3 regions of the Streptomyces sp. NPDC002125 genome follow, and region 2 is predicted to be linked to each of the others. Evidence: riboswitches for the same ligand, from Rfam matches in the RefSeq annotation. Region 2 holds a riboswitch; each other region holds the start of a gene.
The links. A riboswitch is a leader RNA that binds a small molecule or an ion and turns the genes downstream of it on or off. The one in region 2 is predicted to bind cobalamin.
Positions count from the first base shown of each region.

Region 1: another riboswitch for cobalamin. It lies ahead of ACWCQM_RS34890 (energy-coupling factor ABC transporter permease); the one in region 2 lies ahead of cobN (cobaltochelatase subunit CobN).
Region 3: another riboswitch for cobalamin. It lies ahead of ACWCQM_RS36335 (ABC transporter substrate-binding protein); the one in region 2 lies ahead of cobN (cobaltochelatase subunit CobN).

Region 1 covers NZ_JBSFDD010000031.1:23,416-33,123, reverse strand. The annotation lists gene ACWCQM_RS34905 (energy-coupling factor ABC transporter ATP-binding protein) at 1-657, opposite strand, end outside; gene cbiQ (cobalt ECF transporter T component CbiQ) at 654-1,403, opposite strand; gene ACWCQM_RS34895 (energy-coupling factor ABC transporter substrate-binding protein) at 1,410-1,778, opposite strand; gene ACWCQM_RS34890 (energy-coupling factor ABC transporter permease) at 1,778-2,488, opposite strand; cobalamin riboswitch at 2,519-2,700, opposite strand; gene ACWCQM_RS34885 (hypothetical protein) at 2,883-3,401, shown strand; gene ACWCQM_RS34880 (50S ribosomal protein bL37) at 3,587-3,664, shown strand; gene ACWCQM_RS34875 (terpene synthase family protein) at 3,725-4,792, opposite strand; gene ACWCQM_RS34870 (DUF2470 domain-containing protein) at 5,156-5,863, opposite strand; gene ACWCQM_RS34865 (CARDB domain-containing protein) at 6,403-9,708, shown strand, end outside.
Region 2 covers NZ_JBSFDD010000003.1:76,155-85,862, forward strand. The annotation lists gene ACWCQM_RS06160 (peptidase) at 1-253, opposite strand, end outside; gene ACWCQM_RS06165 (IclR family transcriptional regulator) at 594-1,349, opposite strand; gene cobN (cobaltochelatase subunit CobN) at 1,396-4,995, opposite strand; cobalamin riboswitch at 5,030-5,170, opposite strand; gene ACWCQM_RS06175 (cobalamin biosynthesis protein CobG) at 5,287-6,669, shown strand; gene ACWCQM_RS06180 (precorrin-8X methylmutase) at 6,744-7,370, shown strand; gene ACWCQM_RS06185 (precorrin-2 C(20)-methyltransferase) at 7,367-8,908, shown strand; gene ACWCQM_RS06190 (alpha-1,2-mannosidase) at 9,228-9,708, opposite strand, start outside.
Region 3 covers NZ_JBSFDD010000034.1:32,208-41,915, reverse strand. The annotation lists gene ACWCQM_RS36365 (sulfite oxidase) at 1-262, shown strand, start outside; gene ACWCQM_RS36360 (NAD(P)-dependent oxidoreductase) at 296-1,192, opposite strand; gene ACWCQM_RS36355 (adenosylcobinamide amidohydrolase) at 1,239-1,841, opposite strand; gene ACWCQM_RS36350 (PRC and DUF2382 domain-containing protein) at 2,202-3,191, shown strand; gene ACWCQM_RS36345 (ABC transporter ATP-binding protein) at 3,303-4,118, opposite strand; gene ACWCQM_RS36340 (FecCD family ABC transporter permease) at 4,115-5,164, opposite strand; gene ACWCQM_RS36335 (ABC transporter substrate-binding protein) at 5,194-6,189, opposite strand; cobalamin riboswitch at 6,293-6,479, opposite strand; gene ACWCQM_RS36330 (hypothetical protein) at 6,610-6,789, opposite strand; gene ACWCQM_RS36325 (acyl-CoA dehydrogenase family protein) at 6,786-8,684, opposite strand; gene ACWCQM_RS36320 (carbohydrate kinase family protein) at 8,734-9,681, opposite strand.

The sequences.
Region 1 (9,708 bases), on a different contig from region 2:
ACCTCCCGGGGTGAGGACCGCGCAGTCGTCGGCCCAGCGCAGGGCGAGATCGACGTCGTGCGTGGCCATCACCACGGTCGTGCCGCTCGCGCGGAGCGAGCCGAGGGTGTCGAGCAGCCGCTCCTGGCCGTCCGGGTCGAGCCCGGCGGTCGGCTCGTCGAGGATCAGCACGCGAGGGCGCATCGCGACCGCCCCCGCGATGGCGGTCCGCTTGCGCTGTCCGTAGGAGAGGAGATGGGTCGGACGGTCGGCCAGGTGCCCGATGTCGAGGGCGGCGAGCGCCTCGTCCACCCTGCCCCGGACCTCCGTGTCGGGCAGCCCCAGATTCAGCGGCCCGAACGACAGGTCCTGCGCGACGGAAGCGGCGAACAGCTGGTCGTCCGGGTCCTGCACGACCAGCTGTACCGTCGTCCGCAGCCGGGTCAGCCCTTTGCGGTCGTAGGTGGCCGGGCCCCCCTGGACCGTCAACCGGCCCTCGCGCGGGCGCAGTCCGCCGCTGAGCAGCCGCATCAGCGTGGTCTTGCCACTGCCGTTGCGGCCGAGCAGGGCGAGAGCACGGCCCTCGCGTACGTCGAAGTCGAGGCCGCCCAGCACCTCGGGCCCGTCCTCGTAGGCGAAGGAAGCGCCCCGCAGGGCGAGGAGTACGGAGTCGCTCATGACAGCGGCCTCTCAAGGACGAAGGTCAGGGCGGCGAGCGCCGCGAGCAGCGTGACGCTCACGGCCGTGAACCTGACGGAGACGCGGGCCTCGGGCACCAGGACACGCAAGGTGCCGTCGTAACCGCGTCCGGCGAGCCCCGCCTGGAGCCGGGCCGCGCGGTCAAAAGCCCTGACGAACGCGGTGGCGCCGAGCCCGGCCAGGGACCGCCAGGCAGCGGCCCGGCCGGTGTGCCCGAGCCGGGCGGCCTGCGCCTGCCTGATCCGGCGCATCGAGTCGAGCAGCAGGAAACTCATCCGGTACGTCACCAGGGCGACGTCCACCACCGGCGCGGGCACCCCCGCCCGGACCAGACGGGGCAGCAGGTCGGACATCGGGGTGGTGAAGGCGAACAGCAGGACACCGAGCGAAGCGGCCGAGGTGCGCAGCAGCAGCTCCCCGGCGCGTACGGGACCGCCGTCGGCCAGGGAGACGAGCCCCCCGGGGCCGCCGACCTGGACGAGGAGGGTGGCGGCCCCGGTGACACAGAAGCCCAGCGGCACCCGGTAGGCCCGCCACAGCCGGCGCACGGGCACGCCCGCCGGGCCGAGCAGCACGGCGAGCGCGGTGACGAGGACGAGGGCGGCTCCGGGCCAGGGCGGCAGCGAGATCGCCAGCACCGTGAAACCGAGGCCGAGCACGGCCTTGTCCAGGGGATGGCGGCGGCGCCAGTGACTGCTGTGCGCCGCCGCGTCGATCGGCAGCACCCGCCCTCAGGCCCCCCGCGCCGGGGACTGCCCGGCGCCGCTTCCGGTGCCCGCGGCATCGAGCCGTGCCGTGGCGAGCAGTTCGCCCTGGCGGCGTCCGCGCCGCAGGCCGAAGTAGTACGCGAGGACGCCCGCGCCGAGCGCGGCCTGGAGGGCGAACAGGGCCGACTCGATCTCCCCGGAAGGCGGTTCGTACAGCGGGGAGAACCAGGGTTCGTAGCCGGGATCGATCTCGGTGATCGCCGTCTCGGCCTGGGCGTCGGCGCCGGCGAACGGCTCCTTCTCGTCGTCGCCGAGGCCGAGGGCCAGAGGCAGGACGGCCAGCGCGGCCACCACGAGCAGCAGCAGACCGTTGATCTTCGCGTTCCTGTTCATCACGCCACCGCCCCGGTCTTCTCCGCCGTCTTCGTGCCGGCCCGCTTCCCGCTGAGGAACACGCCGAGCCTCGTCAGCTCGCCCTTACTGGACTGCACGAGCAGCCGCATCACCAGCACGGTGAGCAGCCCCTCGCTCACCGCCAGTGGGATCTGGGTGACCGCGAAGATGGAGCCGAACTTGCCGAGCGCGCCCAGGAAACCGCTGCCCGGGTCCGGGAAGGCGAGCGCCAGCTGCACGCTGGTGACGCAGTAGGTGGACAGGTCGGCGGCGAACGCTCCGAAGAACACCGCGGCCATCAGCGGCACGCCGCTCCTGCGCAGCACTCGGTAGAGCGCGTATCCGGCCCAGGGCCCGACGATCGCCATCGAGAAGACGTTGGCGCCGAGCGTGGTCAGGCCGCCGTGGGCCAGCAACAGGGCCTGGAACAGCAGGGTGATGGTGCCCAGGACCGCCATGATCGGCGGGCGGAACAGGATCGCTCCCAGCCCGGTGCCGGTGGGATGCGAGCAACTCCCCGTCACCGAAGGGAGCTTCAGCGCGGACAGGACGAACGTGAAGGCCCCGGCGGCCCCGAGGAGCAGTGTGCTCTCGGGGTTCTCCCGGACCTCACGGGTGAGTGAACGGACTCCGTGGACGACGAACGGCGCGGACGCGACACCCCAGGCGATCGCGTGCGCCGGAGGCAGAAAACCCTCGGCTATGTGCATGGCTCAGCAGACCCTCTCCAGCACCTCGTGGATGGTTGAAGTGCCTTGGCCGGTCTCCTGGCTTACGGGTGACACCGCCCGTGCTCCGCCTTCCCGGGTCCGAGGACCCAGTGGCTGCCCGTGAGGGCCGGAGCCGGACTTCCCGATCACAGTGGCGAGGGCCGCACCGGTATCGCACCGATTTCCCGTTCACCAAGGCGTGGCGACACTAGCCCCAGGCCGGGGACGGTGACAAGCGGGCCCACCCGCGCGCGCCCTGCGTGACTCCCCGTGCGGCCCGCCGGGGACGGTTCCGGGATCACGGTGGCCGGCCAGGCATGCTGAGGGCCGCGGCCACGGCGCCGGAAGGTGCCGGAACGGGGTCGCGTGACGTACGCGCGGTGAGGGAGACCGGATGTCGGAGGACGGGCGATCAGGAGTGCCGCAGGAGAAGGCGGCCGACGTGATGGCGGGCCGGCTCAAGGAGCGCATCTACGCGACGATCACGATGATCGCCGTGGTGGTGGGCCTGTCCCTGAGCAACGCCGGTGCCGCAGGCGCCCTGGCCACGGTCCTGACGACCGCACTGGGGCTGTGGCTCGCGGCGCTCGTGGCCGACCAGCAGGCCCACCGCACGGTCCACCGGCACTTCGCCAGGGGGCACGAGTTGCGCCGCATGCTCTACGTCAGCAGCCCTCTGCTGTCGTGCGCGGTGAGCCCGTCCGTGATGATCGCCCTCGCCGCCCTGGACGTCCTGTATCTGTCCACCGCGCTGATGACGGCGGCCGTCCTGGGCGTCGTCTCGCTCTTCCTCTGGGGCTGCGTGGGTGGAGTGCGCCTGGGAGGCGGTGTGTTCACGGCGGTGCTGGCGGGCGTGGCCGACGCGGCGATCGGGGTCGCGGTCGTGCTGGTGAAGGTCTCCGCCGGGCACTGACGCCGGCCCCGGACGCCCGTCGGCCCGTCGTGCTCCGCCGGCCCTCCCCGGCGCCGTGGCGCACGCCACCCGGATGCGGCCGGACCTGGTGTTTACCGCCGCGCCGACGGGTAAGGGGCACTGTGGTTGCCGGAAGTGACATTTCGGTTGAAAGTGTGCAGAAACTACAGGATGAGGAGGGATCGATGTCCTCGAAGCGACGTCGTAAGAAGAAGGCCCGCCGCAAGAACGGCGCGAACCACGGCAGCCGTCCCCAGACCTGAGGGCGCGCCGACGGACCGGGGAGCGGCGCGCGCCGCTCCCCGAAGCGTCTCCCGGCAGTCTCAGTCCTTCAGATGGGTCCACCACCAGGCGATGCTGTCGATCGGCAGCGGCTTGTCCGCCGCCGCGCGCAGCGGGGCCGCCGCGGAGCCGGACGGCAGGTCGGCGGGGTTCTCCGGATTGACGTACCGGTTGGTCGTGAGCGACCAGTCGTAGTCGGCACGGATCCAGGAGTCGCAGCCCGTGATCCACCGGCGGAGCTCCGGGCCGGCGGCGGCCAGGATCTGGTCGCGGAGCCGGAGGTAGAGGGTCATGGCGCTGGTGTGCATGGTGGCGGCCTCGGCCACCGCCTCGTCGAGCGGGCAGTTCCGCTCGTGGGCGATCAGGTCGACGATGTTCCCGAATCCCTCGTGGCTCCGTTCGCGCTCCTTGTGGTAGGAGACCAGGTCGTTGGACCAGCCGATGATCGCGGCGAAGACCTCGACGAACGCCCGTACGTCATGGCGCTCGTAGTCCGCCGCGGGGAGGTCGTACCCGTGGATGATCTCGCTGAGCGTCGAGAAGATCTTGACCCCGGAGGAGTCCAGCCGGACCGCCAGATGGTCGGAGAGCGTGGGTATCCGTCCGTAGGCACTGTTGGCGGCCATCCAGACCTGACCCTGGAGGTACGCCCGGAAGCTGGCGGCCCAGCGGGCGGTCTGCACCGGAGTCGTCAGTCCGTCGAGCCGCATGCGCAGCTCGTGCAGCGCGGCGCTGTAGTTGTCGTCGGTGGCGGCGGTCCAAGGGACGTCGATGATCCGCTGGAGCTTGGTGATCATCAGCAGGGTGGCGTCGGGAGACATCGCGACCGGCCCCTCGTCGCAGTACTCGTCGTCGAACGCGAAGAGCCACATCAGGAAGTCGGCGGTCCACTGGAGGGGCGCGAGCCGTCCGTCGGGCGCTCCCCGGCTCGTGATCTCGCCCACGGCTATGCGCGTCAGCCGCTCGCGTTGCGCCGGGTCGGAGTAGAGGCCGTAACGGTCGAGCCAGGCAGCCGAGTTGGCGTCGATCTCACGCCACTGCGGGTGGATACCCGAGGGAAGGGGAACCCACAGCTGAGGGATCTTGGGCGCTGGAGCCGGGGAGGTCATGTGCTTCCCTTTCACACGTACGTCTCACTGCCTCTGGGACCGGGAAGTTAGCAAGGCGTACGAGCAGCGGCTACGGCCGATTTGAGCCGGGTTGGGCTTACGCACGGGTATCCACCGAGTAACGGGTTCGCCGTGCGGCGGCGCCATTTGGCCTCGTAGAGGGGGCAAATGCCGTCGATCATGCATGATTCGCGGGTGATCGCCTCCGGGGCGCACTTGGCCTGAAGCCAACTCTTGTGCTGACGGTCCGTCTGTTTCTCCGGGCCGTGGTGGACGGCATCCCGGGGAGCCTGCCGTGCCCGTGCCGGGAGCCGCCGGCCCCCACGAGCCCGTGGGACCCGGGGGCCGCGCGCTCCGGCTGGTTCAGGCCAGCAGCTGGTTGCGGTGGGAGGCGCGGCGGGCGGCGGCCAGCATGGCGTGGATCTGAGGGCCCGCCTGGTCGATCCGGGTCACGGCCTTCGCGAACGGCAGCCGGACGTCGCGGTGGCTGCCGGGGTACTCCAGGCGCAGCGTCACGCCGTACCGGTCCATGGCCAGCGGGTGCACACGCAGGACGCCTTTGCCCGGCTGCGGCTGCACGAGGCGCAGCAGCAGCGGGACGAGTTCGCCGTGCTCGTCCACGAGGTGGGTCAGCATCCCCGCCTCGCTGGTGGCGATGGGATCGGGCTCCGTGTCCTGCAGTTCGTCCAGCGTCACGAAGGCCCGCCCCGTGTGGTCCTCGATGACCGCCTGCCCGAACTCCATGCAGGTGCTCTCCGCGGTCTCCGTGCTGTACGGGGCCGAGAGCAGCCCGGTCACGGTGACGCGGGCGCGCGTCCGGTCCCGCACGGGGGTGGGAGCGATGTCGGTGAACTCCAGCCGGACCGGGATGCGCGGACCGGACTGCGGCTGGCCGGCCTCGGCCGGTTCGTGCAGGTGGATGTGGCCCATCGCGCCCGTGCCGTCGAGGCGGTGGACCTCGACGGGCTCGTGCCCGTCGCTCACCACCGTCATCGAGTGGGCCGCCATCAGGATGGACAGCACGCGTTCGGCCGGGGTCGGGTGTGTGACGCGGGAGTCGAAAGGACGCATCCAAGTTCTCCAGGGGAGCGGGGTGGGGGAGACCTCATGGCGATTACTTAGGCATGCCTAACCTAACCTATTGACCGGGTCCGGGACAGCACTGCACCCGTATCCATAGGCCGATTCCCTGTCCCGCGCACGCCTGAGCGGACGCCGGGCGGCCTGCCCGGCGCCTGCTCAGGCGCTGCGCCGTGCCCGTGGGCACGAGTTCTGCCTGTCGCGGTTCTTCTGATCCGCCCCCACGTCTCTCCGGCCCCGCGTGCGGCCGCGAACGCCGTTCACATGTAGGCATCCGGCCTGCCGCCTTGCGACGCCCCGCCCCCGCCCCGAGCGGCGCGGCGGGCGGGTGTGCCCGTGGTGTCCGTGCGAGGACCGTTGACAAAAGTCCGGGCTGCTAGAAACCTGTCTCCGCGACACCGCAAAATATTGACGAGATCACTCAAAATCCTAAGCAATATGCGCGAGTTCCCGGCGGGAGGCATGCTCCCCGCTCCTGTCGGCGTCCCGTCATACCCCCCATCGGTGAGGCCAACGGAACAGAGGACAGCATGAGATGGAAGCAACTCGGCCGACGGTTGGTCCTCGGCGCGGTAACGGCCGCGCTGATGACCGTCGGCCTCCTGCCGGTCAGCGCCACGGCAGCCGCGCAACGCACCGACCTGGCCCTGGGCAAGCAGGTGACGGCCGGCGGTTCGCACGGCGCCTATCCGGCGTCGAACGTCACCGACGGCAGCCAGCAGACCTACTGGGAGAGCGCGGGCACCTTCCCGCAGTGGGTCCGGATCGACCTCGGCGGGCGGTTCGACATCGATCAGGTGGTGCTCAGACTCCCCACCACCTGGGAGGCGCGCACCCAGACGCTCGCCGTCCAGGGCAGCACGGACGGAAACACGTACAGCGCCCTCGCCGCCTCGGCCGCACGGGTGTTCAGCCCGTCGGCGGCCAACTCCGTCACCATCGGCCTCACCGCCGAGCAGGTGCGCTACATCCGCGTACAGGTGACCGCGAACACCGGCTGGAACGCCGCTCAGCTCTCCCAGGTGGAGGTCTACGGCGACGAGGAATCGGGCCCGCCGCCCGCGAACGGCTCCAACCTGGCACTGAACAGACCCATCGAGGCGTCGTCCGTCACCCAGATCTATGTGGCGGCCAACGCCAATGACGGCAAGCCCGCCACGTACTGGGAGTCCGACGGCCATCCCTCCACCCTCACGGTGAAGCTCGGCGCCGACGCCGACATCGAGGCCGTCGTCGTCAGGCTCTCCCCGGAGCAGGCGTGGGCCACCCGCACCCAGAGTTTCCAGGTCCTCGGGCGGGCGCAGTCGGCCACCGGTTTCACTTCGCTGAAGGACCGGGCGGACCATGTGTTCAGCCCCTCCGGCAACGAGAACACCGTGACGATCCCGGTCAGCGGGCGCTTCGCGGACGTACAGCTCAAGTTTTTCGCCAACACGGGTGCTCCGGGCGCCCAGGTCGCTGAGATCCAGGTTGTCGGCACGGCCGCCCCGAACCCGGACCTGATCGTCTCCGAGCTGACATGGTCACCCACGGAACCGTCCGAGAAGGACGACGTCACCGTGACCGCCACCGTGCGCAACACGGGCACGGCGGCGTCCGCCGCGACGACCGTCGACGTCAGCGTGGAAGGCGTCGTCGCGGGCAGCGCGTCCGTGGGAGGCCTCACAGCCGGGGCCTCGGCCACCGTGGCCGTCGCCGTCGGCAAGCGGCCGATGGGCTCGTACAGCGTCTCGGCGGTGGTCGACCCGACCGGCACGGTCGCCGAGCAGGACGACAGCAACAACAGCCGCACCGCCTCGTCGAAGCTCGTGGTGGGCCAGAGCCCAGGTCCTGACCTGGAGGTGCTCGGGATCACCTCCAGCCCGTCGAACCCCGCCGTGGGCGCGGCCGTCACCTTCAGCGTGTCCGTCCACAACCGCGGTACGACCGCGGTGAGCGCCTCGACCGTCACCCGCCTCCAGGTGGAGAGCACCACCCTGAACGGCGCGACCGGTGCGATCGCCGCCGGAGCTACCGCCACCGTGCCGGTGAGCGGGAGCTGGACCGCGAAGAGCGGAGGTGTCAACCTGACGGCCACGGCGGACGCGACCGGTGCCGTCGCGGAGACGAACGAGGGCAACAACGTCTACTCGCGGGCGATGGTGGTCGGCCGCGGGGCCGCAGTCCCCTACACGGAGTACGAGGCCGAACAGAGCGCTTACAAGGGCACGTTGCTGAGGTCCGACCAGAAGCGGACCTTCGGGCACACCAACTTCGCGACCGAGTCCTCGGGCCGGGAGGCCGTGCGGCTCGACTCCGCCGGCGAATACGTCGAGGTCACCTCCACCGTGCCGTCGAACTCGATCGTGGTCCGCAACTCCGTGCCCGATGCCCCGGGCGGCGGAGGGGCGGAGGCCACGATCAGTCTCTACGCCGACGGCACCTTCGTCCGGAAGCTGACCCTCTCCTCCAAGCACAGCTGGCTCTACGGCGACACGGACAGCCCGGAGGGCCTGAGCAACCGGCCGGGAACGGACGCCCGCCGGCTGTTCGACGAGTCCCATGCCCTGCTCGGCCGGAGCTACCCCGTCGGTACGAAGTTCCGCCTCCAGCGCGACGCGGGCGACACGGCCTCCTTCTACGTCATCGATCTGGTGGACCTGGAGCAGGTGGCACCCGCTGCCGCCCAGCCGGCCGGATGTACCTCGATCACGACCTACGGAGCCGTTCCGAACGACGGGATCGACGACACGGACGCCATCCAGCGGGCGGTGACCGCCGACCAGAACGGTGACATCGGCTGCGTATGGATCCCGCCCGGGCAGTGGAGGCAGGAGCAGAAGATCCTGACCGACGACCCGCTGAACCGGGGGCAGTTCAACCAGGTCGGCATCAGGGACGTCACGATCCGCGGCGCCGGCATGTGGCACTCCCAGCTCTACACCCTCACCGCGCCCCAGGACGCAGGCGGCATCAACCACCCGCACGAGGGGAACTTCGGCTTCGACATCGACGACAACACCAGGATCTCCGACATCGCGATCTTCGGCTCGGGCACCATCCGGGGCGGGGACGGCAACGCCGAGGGCGGAGTGGGCCTGAACGGGCGCTTCGGTGAGGACACCGCGATCACCAACGTATGGCTGGAGCACGCCAACGTGGGTGTCTGGGTGGGCCGTGACTACGACAACATCCCGGACCTCTGGGGACCCGCCCAGCGTGTCGAGTTCACCGGCATGCGCATCCGCAACACGTACGCGGACGGCATCAACTTCGCCAACGGAACTCGCGATTCGACGGTGTTCAACTCGTCCCTGAGGAACACGGGGGACGACGCGCTGGCGGTGTGGTCGAGCAAGTACGTGAAGAACCCCTCGGTGGACGTCGGCCACGACAACCACTTCCGCAACAACACCGTCCAACTGCCCTGGAGGGCTAACGGCATCGCGATATACGGCGGTTACGGCAACACGATCGAGAACAACATCATCTCCGACACGATGAACTACCCCGGCATCATGCTGGCGACCGACCACGACCCGCTGCCCTTCTCCGGGCAGACGCTGATCGCCGACAACGCGCTGCACCGCACGGGAGGGGCGTTCTGGGGAGAGGCCCAGGAGTTCGGCGCGATCACCTTGTTCGCGGCCGGGCAGGACATCCCCGGTGTCACCATCCGCGACACCGACATCCTCGATTCGACCTACGACGGAATCCAGTTCAAGTCGGGCGGCGGGTCCGTACCGGGAGCGCGGATCACGGGTGTCCGCATCGAGAACTCGCTCAACGGCGCGGGGATCCTGGCCCATGGAGGCGCGCGGGGCAGTGCCACGCTGACCGATGTGACCATCACCGGT
Region 2 (9,708 bases):
CGGCCAGGGCCAGCGGGGTGGTGTCGGACATGGCCGTCTCCAGGGCCGCGTAGGCGGCGCTCTGGGCGGCCACGGCGTCGTCGTACGCCGCCTGGGCCGCGGCTGCGGCCAGCTCCAGCTCCGCGATGGACGGCTTGTCCTGCGACTGTGCCGCCGGCTTGGTCTCGGCGAAGGCGGGGGTGACCGAGAGCAGGAGGACGGGCGTGGTCACCGCGGCGGCGACAGCGGTGGCGAGAATCCGGCGAATCTTCACAAGAGCCCTTCGGGGTCCGAAAAAGAGAAGAAGGGGTCGCAGCGGAATGGGACACGCAGATGCGACTCCAGGTGATCGTATGGCTGGGGCACCTATCTGCGGACACGAATTCTTCACCGGGGCCGGCCGGTGCCGGTCCACCCGTACAGACAGAAATGACGAAAGGGTGCAGTTGCTTTCTGCACCTGCGGCTTTGCTGTGACGAATGCCACAGAGGTGAAATACGGAGGCTCAGGGTCCGCAGCCGTCAGAGCCTGACCGAACGGGGCCCCCGGCGATGAGCGCGTGAGCGAACGGAGCCTGCGGCCCGTCAGAGCGTGTACGACAGGGCCCGAAGTCGTCAGCGCGTGAACGACAGGGCCCTGGAAACCCGGCCCGCCGAGGAGAGCAGCATGTCCAGGACCTGGGAGGTCCGGTACATCCTGTCGGCACGGAAGGAGATGCCGAGCGAGCCGAGCGTGTCCCCGCTGTAGACGGGCACCGCGATGCAGACCGTGCCGAGGGCGTACTCCTCGCGGTCCATCACGGACGGCGTCGGCAGGGTGTCCAGCTGCCGGACCAGTTCCTCGCGGTGGGTGATCGTGCGGGGAGTGAGGTCGACGAGGAAGTGCCGGGAGAGGTATTCGCCGCGCGCCTCCTCGTCCAGCTCGCGCAGCACGCACTTCCCGAGGGCGGTGGCGTGGCCGGCGTCCTCGAAACCCACCCAGAGGTCGACCCGGGGCGTCTGGGGCCCGTCGACGATCTCGGCGACACGGATCTCACCGTCCTCGTAGAAGGTGAGGTACGCGGCGGCCGACACGTCGTCCCGCAGCTGGGCCAGGGCGGGCCGGACCCCGGCGAGCCGCCCCTCCCCGGGGCCCTCTTTCCGCAGCTGGTCGAGCAGGTCACCGACGACATACCCGCCGTCGTCCAGCTTCCTGAGGTATCCGTCCCGGGCGAGCGTGCGCAGAATGTGGTGCGCGGTGTCCGGTTCGAGGCCCGCCTCGCGCGCCAGCCGGCCCTCCGGGGCTCCGTTCGTGTGAGCCCCGGCGGCCTCCATCAGGCGGAACGCCCGCTGCACGGACGTGAGGAGCTCGGGGCTCGGCTGATGACCCATTCCCCCAGACTGGACCTGGGGCGGGAAGGCAGCAACGCAGAGCCTCTCAGTCCTCGCCCTCCAGGTCGCCCTCGGTCTCCAGGAAGACCTTGCGCAGCGCGTCGAGCACCGCCGGGTCGGGCTCGGCCCACATGCCCCTCGACTCGGCTTCCAGAAGGCGTTCCGCGATGCCGTGAAGAGCCCAGGGATTGGCCTGCTGGAGGAATTCCCGGTTCGTCGGGTCCAGGACGTACGTCTCGGTCAGCTTGTCGTACATCCAGTCCGCGACCACACCCGTCGTCGCGTCGTAACCGAACAGGTAATCGACCGTCGCGGCGAGCTCGAAGGCGCCCTTGTAACCGTGGCGGCGCATCGCCTCGATCCACTTCGGGTTGACCACCCGGGCACGGAAGACCCGCGAGGTCTCCTCGACCAGCGTGCGGGTGCGGACCGTCTCCGGGCGGGTCGAGTCGCCGATGTACGCCTCGGGGGCGGTGCCCTTCAGCGCGCGTACGGTCGCGACCATGCCCCCGTGGTACTGGAAGTAGTCGTCCGAGTCCGCGATGTCGTGCTCGCGGGTGTCGGTGTTCTTCGCCGCCACCGCGATCCGCTTGTACGCGGTCTCCATCTCGTCCCTGGCCGGGCGCCCGTCCAGCTCGCGGCCGTAGGCGTAACCGCCCCACACGGTGTACACCTCGGCGAGGTCGGCGTCCGTACGCCAGTCGCGGGAGTCGATGAGCTGGAGCAGCCCGGCGCCGTACGTGCCGGGCCTGGAGCCGAAGATACGGGTCGTGGCGCGCCGCTCGTCGCCGTGTTCGGCCAGGTCGGCCTGGGTGTGGGCGCGGACGAAGTTCCGCTCGGCGGGCTCGTCGAGGGAGGCGGCGAGGCGTACGGCGTCGTCGAGCAGGCCGATGGTGTGCGGGAACGCGTCGCGGAAGAAGCCGGAGATGCGCAGCGTGACGTCGATACGGGGGCGGCCCAGCTCCTCGTACCCGATCGCCTCCAGGCCTGTGACCCGGCGCGAGGCGTCGTCCCAGACGGGGCGCACACCGAGCAGGGCGAACGCCTCGGCGATGTCGTCGCCCGCGGTGCGCATGGCGCTGGTGCCCCACAGGGAGAGGCCGACCGAGGTGGGCCACTCGCCGTTGTCCGCGCGGTAGCGCTCCAGGAGCGAGTCGGCGAGGGCCTGGCCGGTCTCCCAGGCCAGGCGGGACGGTACGGCCTTCGGGTCGACGGAGTAGAAGTTGCGGCCGGTCGGCAGGACGTTGACCAGGCCGCGCAGCGGGGAACCGGAGGGGCCCGCCGGGACGAAGCCGCCGTCCAGCGCGTGGACGGTGTGGGCGAGCTCGTCGGTCGTCGCGGCGAGGCGGGGCACGACCTCGGTGGCGGCGAAGGCGAGGATGTCGGCGACGGCCCGCGGGTGTCCCTCGGCGACACCGGCGACGGCCGCCGGATCCCAGTCCGCGTCCTCCATCGCCTGGACCAGGGCCCGGGCCTTCTCCTCGGTCTCGTCGGCCGCGGTGCGGGTGGCCGCCGACTCGTCCAGGCCGAGCGCCTCGCGCAGGCCCGGCAGCGAGGAGGTGCCGCCCCAGATCTGGCGGGCGCGCAGGACGGCGAGGACCAGGTTGACGCGGTCCTTCCCGGCCGGGGCGCCGCCCAGGACGTGCAGGCCGTCGCGGATCTGGACGTCCTTGATCTCACAGAGCCAGCCGTCGAGATGCATGATGAACTCGTCGAAGCCCTCGTCCTCCGGCCTGTCCTCCAGGCCCAGGTCGTGGTCGAGCTTCGCGGCCTGGATCAGGGTCCAGATCTGGGCGCGGACGGCGGGCAGCTTGGCCGGGTCCATCGCGGCGATCTGGGCGTGCTCGTCCAGGAGCTGTTCGAGGCGGGCGATGTCGCCGTAGCTGTCGGCCCGCGCCATCGGCGGCACGAGGTGGTCGACGAGCGTGGCGTGCACCCGGCGCTTGGCCTGGGTGCCCTCGCCCGGGTCGTTGACCAGGAACGGATAGACCAGCGGCAGATCGCCCAGCGCGGCGTCGGGGCCGCAGGCGGCGGAGAGGCCGGCGTTCTTGCCGGGCAGCCACTCCAGGTTGCCGTGCTTGCCGAGGTGGATCATCGCGTCCGCGCCGAAGCCGTTGTCGTCGGCGGAGGCGGCGATCCAGCGGTAGGCGGCCAAGTAGTGGTGCGAGGGCGGCAGATCGGGATCGTGGTAGATCGCGATCGGGTTCTCGCCGAAGCCGCGCGGCGGCTGGATGAGGATCAGCAGATTGCCGCGCCGCAGGGCGGCGAGCACGATGTCGCCCTCCGGATTGCGGGACCGGTCGACGAACATCTCGCCGGGCGCCGGGCCCCAGTGCTCCTCCACGGCCTCACGCAGCTCGGCGGGCAGCGTGGCGAACCAGCGGCGGTAGTCGGCGGCGGGGATGCGGACCGGGTTCTGGGCCAGCTGCTCCTCGGTCAGCCACTCCTGGTCGTGGCCGCCGGCCTCGATCAGCGCGTAGATCAGCTCGTCGCCGTCGCCGGAGACCAGGCCCGGGATCTCCTCCTCCGGGCCGAAGTCGTAGCCCTCCTCGCGCAGCCTGCGCAGCAGGGCGACGGCGCTCGCGGGGGTGTCGAGGCCGACCGCGTTGCCGATGCGGGAGTGCTTGGTCGGGTACGCCGACAGGACGAGCGCGATCCGCTTCTCGGCGGCAGGGATGTGGCGGAGCCTGGCGTGCCGTACGGCGATACCGGCGACCCGGGCGGCACGCTCGGGGTCGGCGACGTAGGCGGGCAGGCCGTCCTCGTCGATCTCCTTGAAGGAGAACGGCACGGTGATCAGGCGGCCGTCGAACTCCGGCACGGCGATCTGCGTGGCGGCGTCCAGCGGGGAGACGCCCTCGTCGTTCTCCTCCCACGCGGCGCGCGGGCTGGTGAGGCAGAGCGCCTGGAGGACCGGGACGTCGAGGCCGGTGAGCGCGCCCGCGTCCCAGGACTCGTCGTCGCCGCCGGCCGAGGCGGTGGCGGGCTTGGTGCCGCCCGCCGCGAGCACGGTGGTCACGATGGCGTCTGCGGCGCGGAGTTCGTCGATGAGCTCGGGTTCGGGCGTGCGGAGCGAGGCGACGTACAGCGGCAGGGGGCGGGCGCCCGCGTCCTCCACGGCGGTGCAGAGCGCCTCGACGAACGCGGTGTTCCCGCTCATGTGGTGGGCGCGGTAGTAGAGCACCGCCACGGTCGGGCCCGTGACGTCCCGGGCGTTCCGCTCCAGCGGGCCCCAGGCGGGGGCCGGGGCGGGCGGCTCGAAGCCGTGGCCGGTGAGGAGCACGGTGTCGGAGAGGAAGCGGGCGAGCTGCTCCAGGTTGGCCGGACCGCCGTGCGCGAGGTAGGCGTGCGCCTCGGCGGCGATGCCGATGGGCACAGTGGAGGCGGCCATCAGCTGCGCGTCGGGGGCCTGTTCACCGGTGAGCACGACAACGGGGCGGCCGGTGGCCAGCACCTGGTCGAGCCCGTCCTGCCAGGCGCGGACACCACCGAGGAGGCGTACGACGACGAGGTCCGTGCCGTCCAGCAGCTGGGGGAGGTCGTCGAGCGGAAGCCGGGAAGGGTTGGCGTAGCGGTAGCTGACCGGACCCTGCGAGGCGCGCGCGCTCAGCAGGTCGGTGTCGGACGTCGACAGGAGCAGGATCATGCGGCGTCAGCCCTTCCTCGGGGTGTCCACGCCCCGGGCGGTGTGTCGGACGGCTGGAGTTCCTGACTCGCACGGCCGGGGGCCGGGCTCACAGTGGCGGGACCGCGCCGGAATCTCACCGGGCTTCCTCCGTGTCGCCGTCTGGCGATGGCGGACCGAACGGACCGCCGCTAGGCATCCTAGGCCGGGGGTGGGGGGTCCTGACCAGACGGCCCCCGACCCCGGCCGGGGGCGGGCCGGGTGTCCCGTAGGTCACAGTGACCGTAGGGGCCTGCCCCGGTCACGGTGGGTATGCTCGCCGCCATGTCCGCCTCCCCCCTTCCGTCCCGGTCTCCGGGCGACGCATGCGCCCGGAGCAGCGGTGACGCCTGCCCCGGCGCACTGCGGCTGCACCGGGCGGACGACGGTGCGCTGGCGCGGATACGCATACCGGGCGGGGTGCTGACGCCCCGTCAGGCAGCGGTGCTGGGGCAGACCGCCGAGCGTTTCGGTGACGGTGAGTTGCACCTCACCTCCCGTGGGAACGTCCAGCTGCGGGGGCTCGCCCCGGACTGCGGCGCGGAGCTGGCCGGGGCCCTGGAAGAGGCCGGACTGCTGCCCTCCGCACGCCATGAACGGGTGCGCAACGTGGTCGCGTCCCCGCTCTCCGGGCTCGACGGCCTCGGGGCCACCGATGTCAGGCCCTGGCTGACCGGACTCGACCGCCTGCTGTGCGCGAGCGAGAGCGCGACGGCGCTCTCCGGACGCTTTCTGTTCGCCCTCGACGACGGCCGCGGCGACGTGGACGCCCTCGGGGCCGACCTCACACTTCTGGGCCTCGCCGACGGCGGCGGCCTGCTGCGCGTCGGGCACGGTGACGCCATGCGGCCTGTCGGGCACGGTGATGCCGTGCTGCCTGTCGGGCCCGGTGGTGCCATGCTGCGCGTCGGGCACGGTGATGCCGTGCTGCGCGTCCCGGCCGCCGACGGTCCCCGCGCGGCGCTCCTCGCCGCCGAAGCCTTCCTGGACACGGCGCGCGAGAGCGGCGCCTGGCGGGTGAAGGACCTGCCGGACGACGCCGCGACGGCGCTGCCCGGCGAGGTCGGGCGACGGCTCGCGCAGGCCGGGATCACCTGCGTACCGGAGGTCCTTCCGCGCCCCCTCGAAGCCCTGCCCCCGGCTCACTGCCGTATCCCGGACGGCGGCGGCGAGGCCGCGCTGTCGGTCGGTGTACCGCTCGGGCGGCTGGACCCGGGGCAGTGGCGGCTCCTGTCCGGCGCCGGGGAACTCCGGCTCACCCCCTGGCGCGGAGCGGTCGTCACCGGCATCGCGCCCCACCGCGCGGACGGACTGCTGCGGGAACTCTCCGAAGCCGGCCTGATCACCGGCCCCGGCTCCCCGTGGTCCGGTGTCGGGGCCTGCATCGGACAGCCCGGCTGCGCGAAGTCGCTGTCCGACGTGCGGGCCGACGCGGGGGCCGCCGTCGGCCCCGTCGGACTGCTCCCTGTGTACTGGTCCGGGTGCGAACGCCGGTGCGGCCATCCGCACGGGGAGTGGATCGACGTGGTCGCCACCCCCCGGGGGCACCGGATCTCCCATGTACGGGGAGAGCGGAGCACCGGGGCGGCAACGGTCCTGGACGACCCGGCCGCGCTCGCCGCGACGGTCGCCTCGGCCCGGGGCACGCGCACCTGACCACCGGCAGCAACCCCCTGTTCGGTATTCGATCTGTTCCATGTCCGACATTCGACGAAGAAGGCGACAGCACTGTGCATCAGTACGAGAAGGACGGACCGGCGATCTACCGCCAGTCCTTCGCCACCATCCGCGCGGAGGCGGATCTGGCAGGGCTGCCCGCCGACGTGAGCCAGGTCGCGGTCCGCATGATCCACGCCTGCGGCATGGTCGACCTCGTACGCGATCTCGCCTTCTCGCCGAACGCCGTGGCCGACGCCCGCGCGGCCCTGCGGGCCGGGGCGCCCATCCTCTGCGACGTGGCGATGGTCGCCAGCGGTGTCACCCGCAAGCGTCTGCCCGCGGACAACGACGTGGTCTGCACCCTGTCCGACCCCGCCGTCCCCGAACTGGCCGCGAAGCTCGGCACCACCCGCAGCGCCGCCGCCCTGGAACTGTGGCGGGACCGGATGGAGGGTGCGGTCGTCGCCGTCGGCAACGCGCCCACCGCGCTCTTCCGGCTGCTGGAGATGATCGAGGAGGGTGCCCCGCGCCCCGCCGCCGTCATCGGTGTGCCCGTCGGATTCATCGGTGCCGCCGAGTCCAAGGAGGCGCTGGCCGCGCATCCGTCCGGGCTGGAGCACCTCGTCGTGCGGGGCAGGCGCGGTGGCAGCGCCATCGCGGCCGCGGCCCTCAACGCGATCGCCAGCGAGGAGGAGTGAGCGTGCCGGAGCAGCAGCACACCGGGAACCCCGGGCCGGACGCGGGCGCGGGGCGGCTGTACGGGGTCGGGCTCGGCCCGGGCGACCCGGCCCTGATGACCGTGCGCGCGGTGCAGATCATCGGCGAAGCCGATGTCGTCGCCTACCACTCCGCCCGGCACGGCCGCTCCATCGCCCGCTCGATCGCCGCGCAGTACCTCCGCCCCGACCACATCGAGGAGGCGCTGGTCTACCCGGTCACCACGGAGACCACGGACCACCCCGGCGGCTACCGGGGCGCGTTGGACGACTTCTACACCGAGGCCGCCGCCCGTCTCGCGGCCCACCTCGACGCCGGGCGCACCGTTGCCGTGCTCGCCGAGGGCGACCCGCTCTTCTACGGCTCGTACCAGCACATGCACAAGCGCCTCGCGGACCGTTACGACACCGAGGTCATCCCCGGTGTCACCTCCGTCAGCGCCGCCGCCGCCCGGCTCGGCACCCCGCTCGTCGAGGCCGAGGAGGTGCTGACGATCCTTCCCGGCACCCTGCCGGAGGAGGAGCTGACGGCACGTCTCGCCGCCACGGACTCCGCTGTGGTGATGAAGCTGGGCCGCACCTTCCCCGCCGTGCGCCGCGCGTTCGAGGCGTCCGGGCGGCTGTCCGAGGCGCGGTACGTCGAGCGCGCGACGATGGCCGGGGAGCGGACCGGGGACCTCGCGGACACCGACGCGGACTCCGTGCCGTACTTCGCGGTGGCCGTCCTGCCCAGCAGGATCGACGCGCCCCGCCCCGCGCCCGGCCGGGAGACCGGTGAGGTCGTCGTGGTCGGCACCGGGCCGGCCGGACCGCTCTGGCTGACGCCCGAGACACGCGGCGCGCTGGCCGCCGCCGACGACGTGGTCGGCTACACGACGTATCTGGACCGGGTGCCGGTCCGGCCGGGCCAGCAGCGTCACGGCTCCGACAACAAGGTCGAGTCGGAGCGCGCCGAATTCGCGCTGGACCTGGCACGCCGCGGTCACCGCGTGGCCGTGGTGTCCGGTGGCGACCCCGGGGTCTTCGCGATGGCCACGGCCGTACTCGAAGTGGCCTCGCAGGAGCCGTACACCGACATTGCGGTCCGGGTGCTGCCCGGGGTGACCGCGGCCAACGCCGCAGCGGCCCGGGCGGGTGCGCCGCTGGGTCATGACTACGCCACCATCTCGCTGTCGGACCGGCTCAAGCCGTGGGAGGTCATCGCCGAGCGGCTGCGCGCGGCGGCCACGGCCGACCTGGTGATGGCGCTGTACAACCCCGGCTCCCGCAGCCGGACCTGGCAGGTGGGCAAGGCCCGCGACCTGCTGCTGGAGCACCGCTCGCCGGACACGCCCGTGGTGCTCGGCAGCGACGTCGGAGGGCCGTCGGAGAGCGTGCGAACGGTGCGGCTCGCCGATCTGGACCCGATGGAGGTGGACATGCGGACGATCCTCATCGTGGGCTCCTCGCAGACCCGGTGGGTGGACAGGGGTGACGGCCGGCAGATCGTCTGGACACCACGCCGCTACCCGGAGGCATGACGCCGGACGGGGCGGTCGCGGCGAGCGGGCTGTGACCGTCGGAGACGTGACGGGTCGGGGCGTGACGGGTCGGGGGGTGACGGGTCGGGGCGTGACCGGTCCGAGGCCTGACCGGTCGGGATAGCGACCGGTCGAAGGTGTGATGGATCGGGAGCCTGACCGCTCGGGGTCGTGACGGAGGCGTGACCGATCCGGTTCGTGACCAGTCGGAGGCGTACCGGTCGGAGGTCCGACCGGTCGGAGGCCTGACCGGCCGGGCGGTGACCGACCCGGACGGTAACCGACCGGCGCCCTGGTCTTTCGGCATGGTGACGGCCGGTCAGCGGTCCCGGACCCAGGCGGCCATCTTGTCCATCGACCGCGCGGCCTCGGCCAGACTGCGGGCCGCCTGGTCGAGCTCGGCCGCGAGCCGCGCCGCCTGTCCGGCCTCGGTCGCGAGCACGGCGTCGGTCCCCGCCCCATGATCGGCCTCGTCGACGGCCCCGGCGGCCGGGGCCGGTATGCGCGGCGCGTTGAGCGCCGTTCCCCGGTAGCCGATGGGGCCCTCGTTGTACCGCTGGTAGTAGCCGCTGAAGTCGGCGGGCGCGATGCCGGCGAACCGCACTCCGGAGAGCTGTATCTCGTCCGCGCCCCTGTTGCCCGTGATGTCCAGGCGGTAGCGGGTGAAGGGAGCAGCGTCGCCGGTGACCCGGAACGTCCTGGCCTGGAAGCGCCGCGCGAATTCCTCCCCCGCCCGGGCGTCGAGCTGGGTCCAGCTGTCGCCGTCCGAGGAGCCGTAGAGGAACCAGTCCCTGGGGTCG
Region 3 (9,708 bases), on a different contig from region 2:
GTCGGGGGGCGCGCCCGTGAGCCGCGTCGAGGTCAGCACCGACGGCGGCGGCCACTGGCGCCCGGCCAGGCTGCGGGACGAGCCCAGGTCCGGGAGCTGGGTGCGGTGGACGGCCGACTGGGTCCCGGAGGAGACGGGCCCCGGCGTGCTGCTCGCGCGGGCGACGGACCGCTCGGGCCGCACCCAGCCGGAGACGACCGCGCACAACACGCAGGGCTACCTCTTCGACGCGGTGGTGAGGCACCCGGTGACCGTGGTCTGACGTGCGTCTCGGCGTACGCGCCGGCGCCGCTTCCTACTCGGGGCGGCCCGCGTAGTACGTGGCGATCATGTCCTGGTCACCGTGTCCGGCCGCCTCCGCCCTGCCGAAGCGCTCGGCGGAGGCGGCGACCAGATCGAGTCTCACCCCCGCGGCCCCGGCCGCGTCGAGGATCAGCCGGGAGTCCTTGAGTGCGGTGGAGAGCGCGAAGCTCGGGCTGAGATCGCCGGTGAGCACGGCGGCGGACTTGGCCTGGAGGTACGGCGTGTCCAGCGGGCCGCCCTTCATCGCGTCGAGGAACAGCTGCGGGTCGAGCCCCAGACCCTCGGCGAGATTGAGGCACTCCGCCACACCGTTGACCAGGTTGATCACCCAGGTGTTGGCGACGAGCTTGAGCCGGGTGGCGGCTCCGGGGTCCTCGCCGACCCATACGGTGCGCTGCCCGATCGCGTCCAGGACGGGGAGGGCCGTGGCTCGTGCGCCCGAGGGTCCGGACACGAACACGGTGAGGGTGCCCTGCTCCGCGGGCTGTCTGGTGCCGGAGACGGGGGCGTCGAGGTAGACGAGTCCCAGGCCGGCCGCCCGGTGGACCAGCTCGGTGGTGGCGTCGAGCCCGACGGTGGAGCTCTGCAGCCAGACCTGTCCCGGGCGCAGGCCGGGCGTCGCCGCGGTCAGGGTCTCGGCCACGGACGGGCCGTCGTTCAGCACGGTGAGGACGACGTCCGCCCCGCGTACCGCTTCCTCGGCAGTGTCCGTCACGGTGGCGCCGTGGGCGGCCAGCGGTTCGGCCTTGGCGCGCGTACGGTTCCAGGCCCGGACGGGGAGCCGCGCCCTGAGCAGGCTGCGGGCCATCCCCGATCCCATGATCCCGGTGCCGAGGACCGCGACGGTCGGTGCGCCCGGGGCGGTGTCCGCCGGAGAATCGGTGGCCATGGGGAGAGTCCCTTCGTCGGTGCGGGGGTCTCGCGACCCGTGGGCCTCAAGACTGCCGCAACGCGCCCTCCAGCACGGCACGGTGGACGGCTCTGGCGAGTCGCGCGCCCCAGAGCGAGCGGGGCCCGGCGAACGGTTCACCGGGCTGTTCCCCCGGGTCCGGCGCGGCGACGCACACCGAGTCCGTCGGGGTCCCGGAGCAGTCGAGTCCGGCGTCCACGAGGGCCTGGACCTTCGCCTCGGTCGCGGTCGCCACCGCGTTGACGAGTGCGGCGTCCGAGAGGGGTACCGGGAGGACGACGACGATGTTGACGGTGCCCGGCGGGAGGGGGCCTTCGGTCCCTTCGGCGGGGGCGGCGGCCCATCCCCGTACGCCGAGGCCGCTGGTGACGGTCGCGGTCGCGCCGCCGTCGTCCGCGGCGGTGTACGCCGTGACGTCGGCGGCCGTCATCAGTCCGGCGCCGGGCCCTTCGAGTGCCTCGGCGGCGGCGATCTCACGGAGGTGGCGGTCGGGGTCGAGCCGGGGGTAGCCACCGGGCACCTGCGCGTTCAGGATCCAGGCGCGCGGGCCGATCCCGCCGCCGAGCACGGCGCTGCTGCACACCCGCCAGCCCGGTCCCAGCCGCCAGACCAGATGGTGCAGGCCCAGACCGTCCTCCTGCCTGGCGAGCAGCTCGCCGCGCTGCCGGGGCAGGCGGATGCCCGTGGATCCGATGGCGCACCCCTCCCGACAGGCCGGCCGACGGTCGGCGACAGCGCGTCGATCATACGGGCGTCCTCCGTCCGCACATCCGGCGCACCCAGGCACGCGCTCACCCGAATGGCGTAACCGGTGGAGAGGGCCCACATCCGCGTGGAACGGGGCAACCGCCCCTCTTCGGTGTCCCTGGCCGCTCGCCGCCACGGCCGGGAAGTTGCACCGTCCATCCGGGTGAGGCGCGATGGAATCCGGACGCGCCACCCCAGGTGGACCCACCCACAGGACGCGCCCGGGCGAGGAGGAATCGGCATGGGAGCCGCTGACGGTTTCACGGATTCCGGAGAACTCGACGGTCTGACCGTCTACGACAGCGACGGCGAGAAGGTCGGCACTGTCGGCCGGGTGTACGTCGACGACGACACCGGAAAGCCCGACTGGGTGACGGTCAAGACCGGCATGTTCGGCATGAAGGAGAGCTTCGTACCGCTTGCCGGAGCCCGCAGCGTGGGCTCCGACCTGCACGTCGCACATACGAAGGACCGCGTCAAGGAAGCCCCCCGGGTGGACGCCGACGCGCATCTCTCCGTGTCCGAGGAGGAGGAGCTCTACCGGCACTACGGGATGACCAGGAAGGCCACCGGCCGCGGCGACGCCCGCACGACGTCCGGGACGGGAACCATGGGAGCCGCCGGTGCCGCGGGCGCTGCCGGAACCGGTACGGCTCGCACGACCTCGGCCGGACAGGCGAAGACCTCGGGCACGACGGCCGGCATGGGCACCACCGGTGCCGGCACGGGCAGGCACCGCGACATGGACACCTCCTCCACGTCCCGCCCGCTCGCCGGAGCCGGAGCGGAACGGTCCGCCGCCGGCACCGGCCGTGAGGAGATGATCCGGTCCGAGGAGCAGCTCCAGGTCGGCACGGAGGAGTACGAGAGCGGAAGGGCCCGCCTGCACAAGTACGTCGTGACCGAGAACGTCACGCGCACGGTGCCCGTGTCCCACGAGGAGGTACGCGTGGTGCGTGAGCCTCTGAAGCCGGGCGAGCGGACGACGGGTGTGAAGGGGACGAGCGAGCTCGGCGAACAGGACGTCGAGGTCACCCTGCACGCCGAACGAGCCACCGTCCGCAAGGAGGCTGTCCCGGTGGAGCGGGTCCGTCTCGAGACCAGCAAGGTCACCGAACAGAAGGAAGTCTCCGCCGAGCTCCGCAAGGAGAAGATCGACTACGCGGACGGAAAGGACATGGGCAGCGGCAAGGACACGGGCGGCGAATTCGGCCAGGGACGTCGCCGCTGACCCCTCACCCAGCGGCGGAAGGCCGCGCGACAGCACACGAGGGGCGGTCCCGGTCGGTCGACGGGCCCGCCCTCTCGTGGTGCCGCGCCGCTCGTGGGGCCGGCCCGTGCGTCACGGACTCCCCGGCAGGAACCGCACCGAGGGCCGGCCGTCCGGCCCTTCCGGCGTCACCCGCGCGCGCACGCGGTAGACATCGGCGATGAGTTCCTCGGTGATCACTTCCGAGGGCGTTCCGCCGGCCACGACGCGGCCCTTCTTCATGACCGTCACCCGGTCGCAGAACATGGCCGCCAGATTGAGGTCGTGCAGTGCGATCACCGCGGTGACGGGCAGCGCCGCGACGAGGGAGAGCAGTTCCAGCTGGTGCTGGATGTCCAGATGGTTCGTCGGCTCGTCCAGCAGCAGTTCGCGCGGCCGCTGGGCGAGCGCCCGGGCGATCTGGACACGCTGGCGCTCGCCTCCGGACAGGGTGTGCCAGGACTGGCCCGCACGGTCGGCGAGTCCGGTGCGTGCCAGCGCCTCGCGTACGGCGTCCTCGTCGTCGGGTCCGGGCGCCGACCAGGCGCGACGGTGCGGAATGCGGCCGAGGCGTACGACGTCCGCCACGTTCATCTCGACCTGGGTGACGGCGTGCTGGTCGACCACGGCGACACGGCGGGCGACACTCCTGCGGCCGGTCTCGGCGAGGGTGCGGCCGTCGAGGGTGACCACGCCCCGGCCGGGGGTCAGCACGCCCGCCATCACTCTGAGCAGCGTGGTCTTGCCCGAGCCGTTGGGTCCGAGCAGCCCGGTCGTGCTGCCGGGCGGCGGGGCGATACTCACCCCGTCCATGACGAGCCGTCCGCCCGCCTCCCGGCTGACCCGCGACGCCCTCAGCCCTTCGCCGGGCGCGGGTGCGACGGTCCCGGGGTGCTTCTGAGGGCTCATGCGCTCCTCCGCGTGCGGTAGAGAACCAGGACGAAGGCGGGTACGCCGATGAGGGAGGTGACCACGCCGACCGGAACCTCCTGAGGGTCGAGGACGGTCCTGGCCAGGGTGTCGACCCAGACCAGGAAGACGGCCCCGGCGAGCGCGGTGAGCGGCAGCAGCCGTCGGTGCCCCGAGCCGGCCAGCGCACGGGCCGCGTGCGGCAGCACGAGGCCGACGAACCCGATGGCACCCGCAGAGCTGACGAGGGCCGCCGTCAGCAGCGCGGTCGCGCAGAGCAGCACGATCCGGGTGCGGGCCACGTGCACCCCGAGAGCGGCAGCCGCGTCCTGGCCGAAGGCGAAGGCGTCGAGCGTACGGGCGTGACCCAGGCAGATCAGCAGTGTCACGGCCAGCACGGCGGAGCACATCCACACGTCGCCCCAGCCGACCCCGCTCAGGGAGCCGAGCAGCCAGAACAGCACGCCCCGGGTCTGCTCGGCGTCGGCCGCGGTCATCACCACGAAGGAGGTGAGCGCCGAGAAGAGCTGCATGGCCGCGACCCCGGAGAGGACGACCCGGTCGGTCGAGCCGCCGAGGGTGTGGCTGAGCAGCAGGACGAGGGCGAAGGAGCACAGGGCCCCGACGAATGCCCCGGCCGGGACCGGGACCACTCCCCCGCCGACGCCGAGCACGACGACCACGACCGCGCCGGTGGACGCCCCGGAGGAGACGCCGAGGACGAACGGGTCGGCGAGCGGATTGCGCAGCAGCGACTGCATCACCGTGCCGCACACCGCGAGCCCGGCCCCGCACACCGCGGCGAGCAGGGTGCGGGGCATGCGCAGGTTCCAGATGATGCCGTCGCGGATCGGGGTCAGCCGGGGTTGGGCGAGCCCGAGGTGCGAGGCCACGGCCGACCAGACGTCCGGGACGGAGATACGGGCGGGGCCGATCGTGACGGCGACCGCGACGGACAGGAGCAGCAGGGCGAGACCCCCGGCCCACAGGAGGCCGTCGCGCACGACGCGGGCTCCGGCGGCGCGGCCCGCCGGCGGCAGCTCCACGCGTACGTCCGGGGCGTGTCCGGTGTCCGTCACCCCGCGAGCCCGAACGAGCGGAGCCCGGCCGCGACGCGCTCCACGCCCTCCACGGTCCGGATCGTCGGATTCATGGCCTGGCCGCTGAGCAGGACGTACCGCTTGTGCCGTACCGCGTCCATGTTCTTCGTGGCGGGGTTGGACTCCAGGAACTCGATCTTCTTCGCGGCGCTCTCGGCCGTCTGCGACTTCCGGGTCAGGTCGCCGATGACCAGGACGTCGGGGTTCCGGTCGGCGACGGTCTCCCAGTTGATCTGGGGCCATTCCTCGTGGGTGTCGTCGAAGACGTTCTCCGCGCCGAGTTCCCCGGTGATGATGCCGGGGGCTCCGCAGCAGCCCGCCATGTAGGGGGCCTCGGAGTTGGCGAACCAGTAGAGCAGGCTCGTTCCGGACGCGTCGATGCCCTTGGTCGCGGCACCGATCCGGGCCTGGAGCCGGGCGACGAGCGCGTCGCCCCGCTCCGGTACGCCGAACACCCGCGCGAGCTCGCGTACTTCGGTGTAGACGCTGTCCATGGTGAGCGGCTTCGTACGGGAGCCGTCGCCACTGCCGCTGTTGTCCTTGGCGGTGCAGTCGGCGGGCGAGACGTACGTCGGCACTCCGAGGTCCTCGAACTGCTCGCGCGGCGCGACGCCGCCCTTGCCGAGGGTCGATTCGAACGAGGCGCTGACGAAGTCGGGTTCCACGGCGAGGACCTTCTCCGAGGAGGGGCGGTTCTCCGCGATGCGGGGGATCTTCGTCTCGGCCTTCTCCAGGCCCTTCATCACGGGATCGGTCCAGGTGGAGGTCCCGGCGAGCCGGTCGGCGAGGCCCAGGGAGAGCAGGATCTCCGTCGATCCCTGGTCCAGGGAGACCGCGTGGCGCGGTGCGGAGTCCACGGTGACGGTGCGTCCGCAGTTCGTCAGCGTCACCGGAAATCCGGCGCCGCCCCCTCCCGGTGCGGCTCCGGTGGTCCCGGTGCCGCCGCATGCGGTCAGCAGGACAAGTCCCATGAGGACCGGGGTGGTTCGGCGTGCGGTGCTGGCTATGGGCGGCACAGGGTCCCTCGGCGTCTCTGGGCTCATGCGCGGAGCCCGTACGGAGTTCCGCTCCCGGGTGCGGAAGCGGGTGCCAGCAGGTCTTCGGACTCGGGTTCGTCCGGACGGGGCGCCTTCCCGGGGCACCCGAGGATGTCCCAGTGGCCGTGGCCCCGCCCGTCCCCCTCACCGCTGCGCGTCAGCTCCGGATTCGCACCGGATTCCCTGACTCCACGTGGAGTGTGACTGGCGTCTGCAAGCTATCACGCGACGTGACGGCGGCTTCTGCGGCCGGTGCGGATCTCACTTCCGGGGCCCTCGGCCGGTACGACGGGCAGGGCCGGTACGGCGGGCGGGACGTCGTCCTCCGTACCGGCCGGCAGGTCCTCGGGCGGGTCAGCCCTTGGGGCGAACCGATTCGCCGCGGCGTCTGCGCGGTCCCCCTCCCACGCGGGCGAGCACGGACACCGTGCCCCAGTAGGCCAGCAGGACCGCGCTCGTGCCGAGGATCTCCAGGCCCTCCGCGACGCGGCGGCCCATCGGCCGTGCCTCACGGGCCGGGGACGGGGCGCTCATCGGGCGTCCGCCGGACCGCTGTTCCAGGGGCCCCGGGGGTCGTCGTAGGCGTCGGCGTAGCCGGGCCCCGCGATGGGCCAGTCGGCGAGCAGTTCAGCGGGCAGGGCGAAGGAGTCGGCCAGTTGGGGGGCGTGCGCGGCGACGGCCGTGATCAGCTCCTCGGCGGTCTCGGCCAGTGCCTCGGTCTGAACGGCGCTCAGCAGGCCCGCGGCCAGCAGGTCGCCGCTGTTGCGGGCGACCCACTCCACGGCGAACAGCCGCTCCAGTTCCCCCAGCCGCTCTCTCGCCGCCCCCTCGGGCAGTGCGGCGCGGGCCTCGGCGTAGGCCTCGGCGGCGTGCCGGTAGGCATAGGCCTCGACTCCCCGGATCGCGGGCCCGGACGCCGCGTTCCACTGCGCGAGGACGTCGGTGTCCGGCACCCGCAGCGCCCGGGTCCTGGCGCGGTCGAACCAGATGTCCTCCACCGCGGCGAGGAGCCGGACCAGGAAGCGCGGGTCGGCGAGGTCGCCGGGCTCGCCGGTCCCCTCGCGCCCGGGCTCGGCGGGAACACGGCCGGGCCCGTCCGGCCCGGCCGGGACACTCCCCGGCGCGTCCGGCCCGGCCGAGAGGAGCAGGTCGGCCGCCGCCTTGGCGTAGAGGGCGATGTTGTCGCCCTCGGCCGTGATGGCGCCCTCCACACCCGTGACGAGTTCGGTCATGCCGTTGTTCTCCAGCAGCGCCTGCGCGCCGCAGCGTTCACGGCTCTCGACGATGACCTCCCGGGCCCGCCAGGTGATCCATGCCTTGGCGACGTCGACGAGCGTCCCCGCCTCGGCCCTGCCGCCCTCCTCCGTACAGCTCTCCCAGCGCTCCTGTGCCCTGCGGTGCAGCAGGCTCATGGCGAAGACCTTGGCCATGGCCGAGGCGAGCGGCCCGTGGTGGGTGCGGTGGGCGTTGACCGGTACGGGCGGTGTGCGCCGGGAGCCGGAGATCATCCGGTGGCCCCCGTAGCGCACGGCGACCGCCAGGGTCGCGCGGGCCGAGCCCGCCGCGCAGGCGCTCATCGAGACCCGGCCGTGGATGACCCTGCCGATCGAGGTCAGGAAGCGCCGCCGCCTGTCCCCCGGTGCCGTCCTGAACTCCCCCCGGGCGCCCTCCTCCCGGTCGGCTCCCAGCAGGGCGTCACGTGCCACGAAGAGCTGGTCGAAGGAGGTCAGACAGTGGTCCACGGGGCTGCCCATCCGGGCGGGCAGCCGCCGCACCCTGATGCCGGGCAGCGCGCGCTCCTCGTCGGTGAGCGGCACCAGGAAGAGGCGTACCCCGTGGTCGGAGCCGTCGGCCACCAGACGTGCGGCGACCAGCCCGGACTTGGCCCCGCCCGCCGGGCTGGTGTTGGGCATGAACTTCTGCGCGCCCGCGTTCGGGGTGTGCAGGACGAATCCGTCGCGCTCGCGGTCGTACGTCGCGGTGGTCTCCATGGCCGCCGCGTTGTTTCCGTGTGCCACCTCCGTGCACAGGAACGTGCCGATGCGGCGCAGGGACAGATAGTCCGACAGGTCCCGGTGGCCCGCGCCGTCCTGATCGAGGAGGCTGCCGAGGAAGAGGTTGTAGTGGATGCCCGCGACGGTGGTCAGCGCGGGGTCGACCGGCCCGAGCCAGGCGTGCAGGGCGGCCAGGGCGCGTGGGTCGGCGGCGAGGCGCGCCCCGCTGTCGAGGGAGAGGTTGAGGACCCGCAACCGGTCGTAGGCGAGTTCCAGTCGCTCTTCGGGCGTTCCCCCGGCGGGGCGGCGGAACGGTTCTGTGCTGATCAGCCGCTGCCAGAAGCCGTGTTCGCGGCGGTGTTCCGGACCGAGGAGGACGGCGGTCAGCAGTTCGGTGGTGGACGGTGGAGCGGTTTCGGTGAGGGTCACGGTCATACCGGGCTGAACGAGGAAGGTGCGTCCGAGGACACCCCCGTCACTCCGATCACCCGGGTACAGGCGCGCTGGTCAGAGCCGCTGCCAGCTCCTCCTCGTCGGGAGGCAGCGCACCGGCCCGCCGGACGGTCACGGCAGCGGAGGCCACACCGTGGCGCAGGACGTCGCCGAGGGTGGCGGCGTCCAGGGAGCGCAGCCGTGTGCGGGCCTCCGCGCCGAGCAGTCCGTGCGCTACCAGGGCGTGCAGCGTGCCGGACATGAAGGCGTCGCCCGCGCCCACGGTGTCCTCGACCCGGACGGGCGGCGCCCCGATGCCGACGGTCCCGCCGGGCAGGAACGCCTGGGCGCCCTCGGCTCCCCGGGTGAGCAGGACGACGGCGGGCCCGGAGCGCAGCCAGCGCTCGGCGGCCTCCTCCGGGGTCTCGTGCGGATACAGCCTGCGCAGGTCCTCGTCGCTGGCCTTGACGATGTCGCTGAGCGCGACGCAGCGCTCGGCTCGCCGGACGGCGGTGGCGTGGTCCCCCATCAGGCCGGTCCGCACATTGGGGTCGTAGCTCACGGTCGCGGCCGTACGGAGCGCTTCGACCAGGCCCAGGACCGTGTCCGCGCCGGGTTCCAGGGCGGTGGCGAGGGACCCGGTGTGGACGTGCACGGGTGGCTCCCCCGGCCGCTCGACCGGGCCCAGCGTCCAGGTGATCGCGAAGGCGTAGGCCGCGCGGCCCTCGTCGTCCAGCTCGACGGTGGCGGCCGGGGTGGGCTCCGGGCTCCCGTCCGTCAGCACCCGCACCCCGGCGCCGGCGAGGTGGTCCCGGATCAGCCGCCCGTCGGCATCCGGACCGAGCTGGGTGATCAGGGTGGTGTCGCGGCCGAGCCTGGCCAGCCCGTACGCGACGTTCGCGGGGCTGCCACCGGCGTGGGTGCGGTCCGGCGCGCCCGGCGTCCGGACGATGTCGGCGACGCATTCGCCGATGACCAGGAGGGCGGGGCTGTCGGGCATGGGTGCGGGTCTCCTGGGGAACGCGGG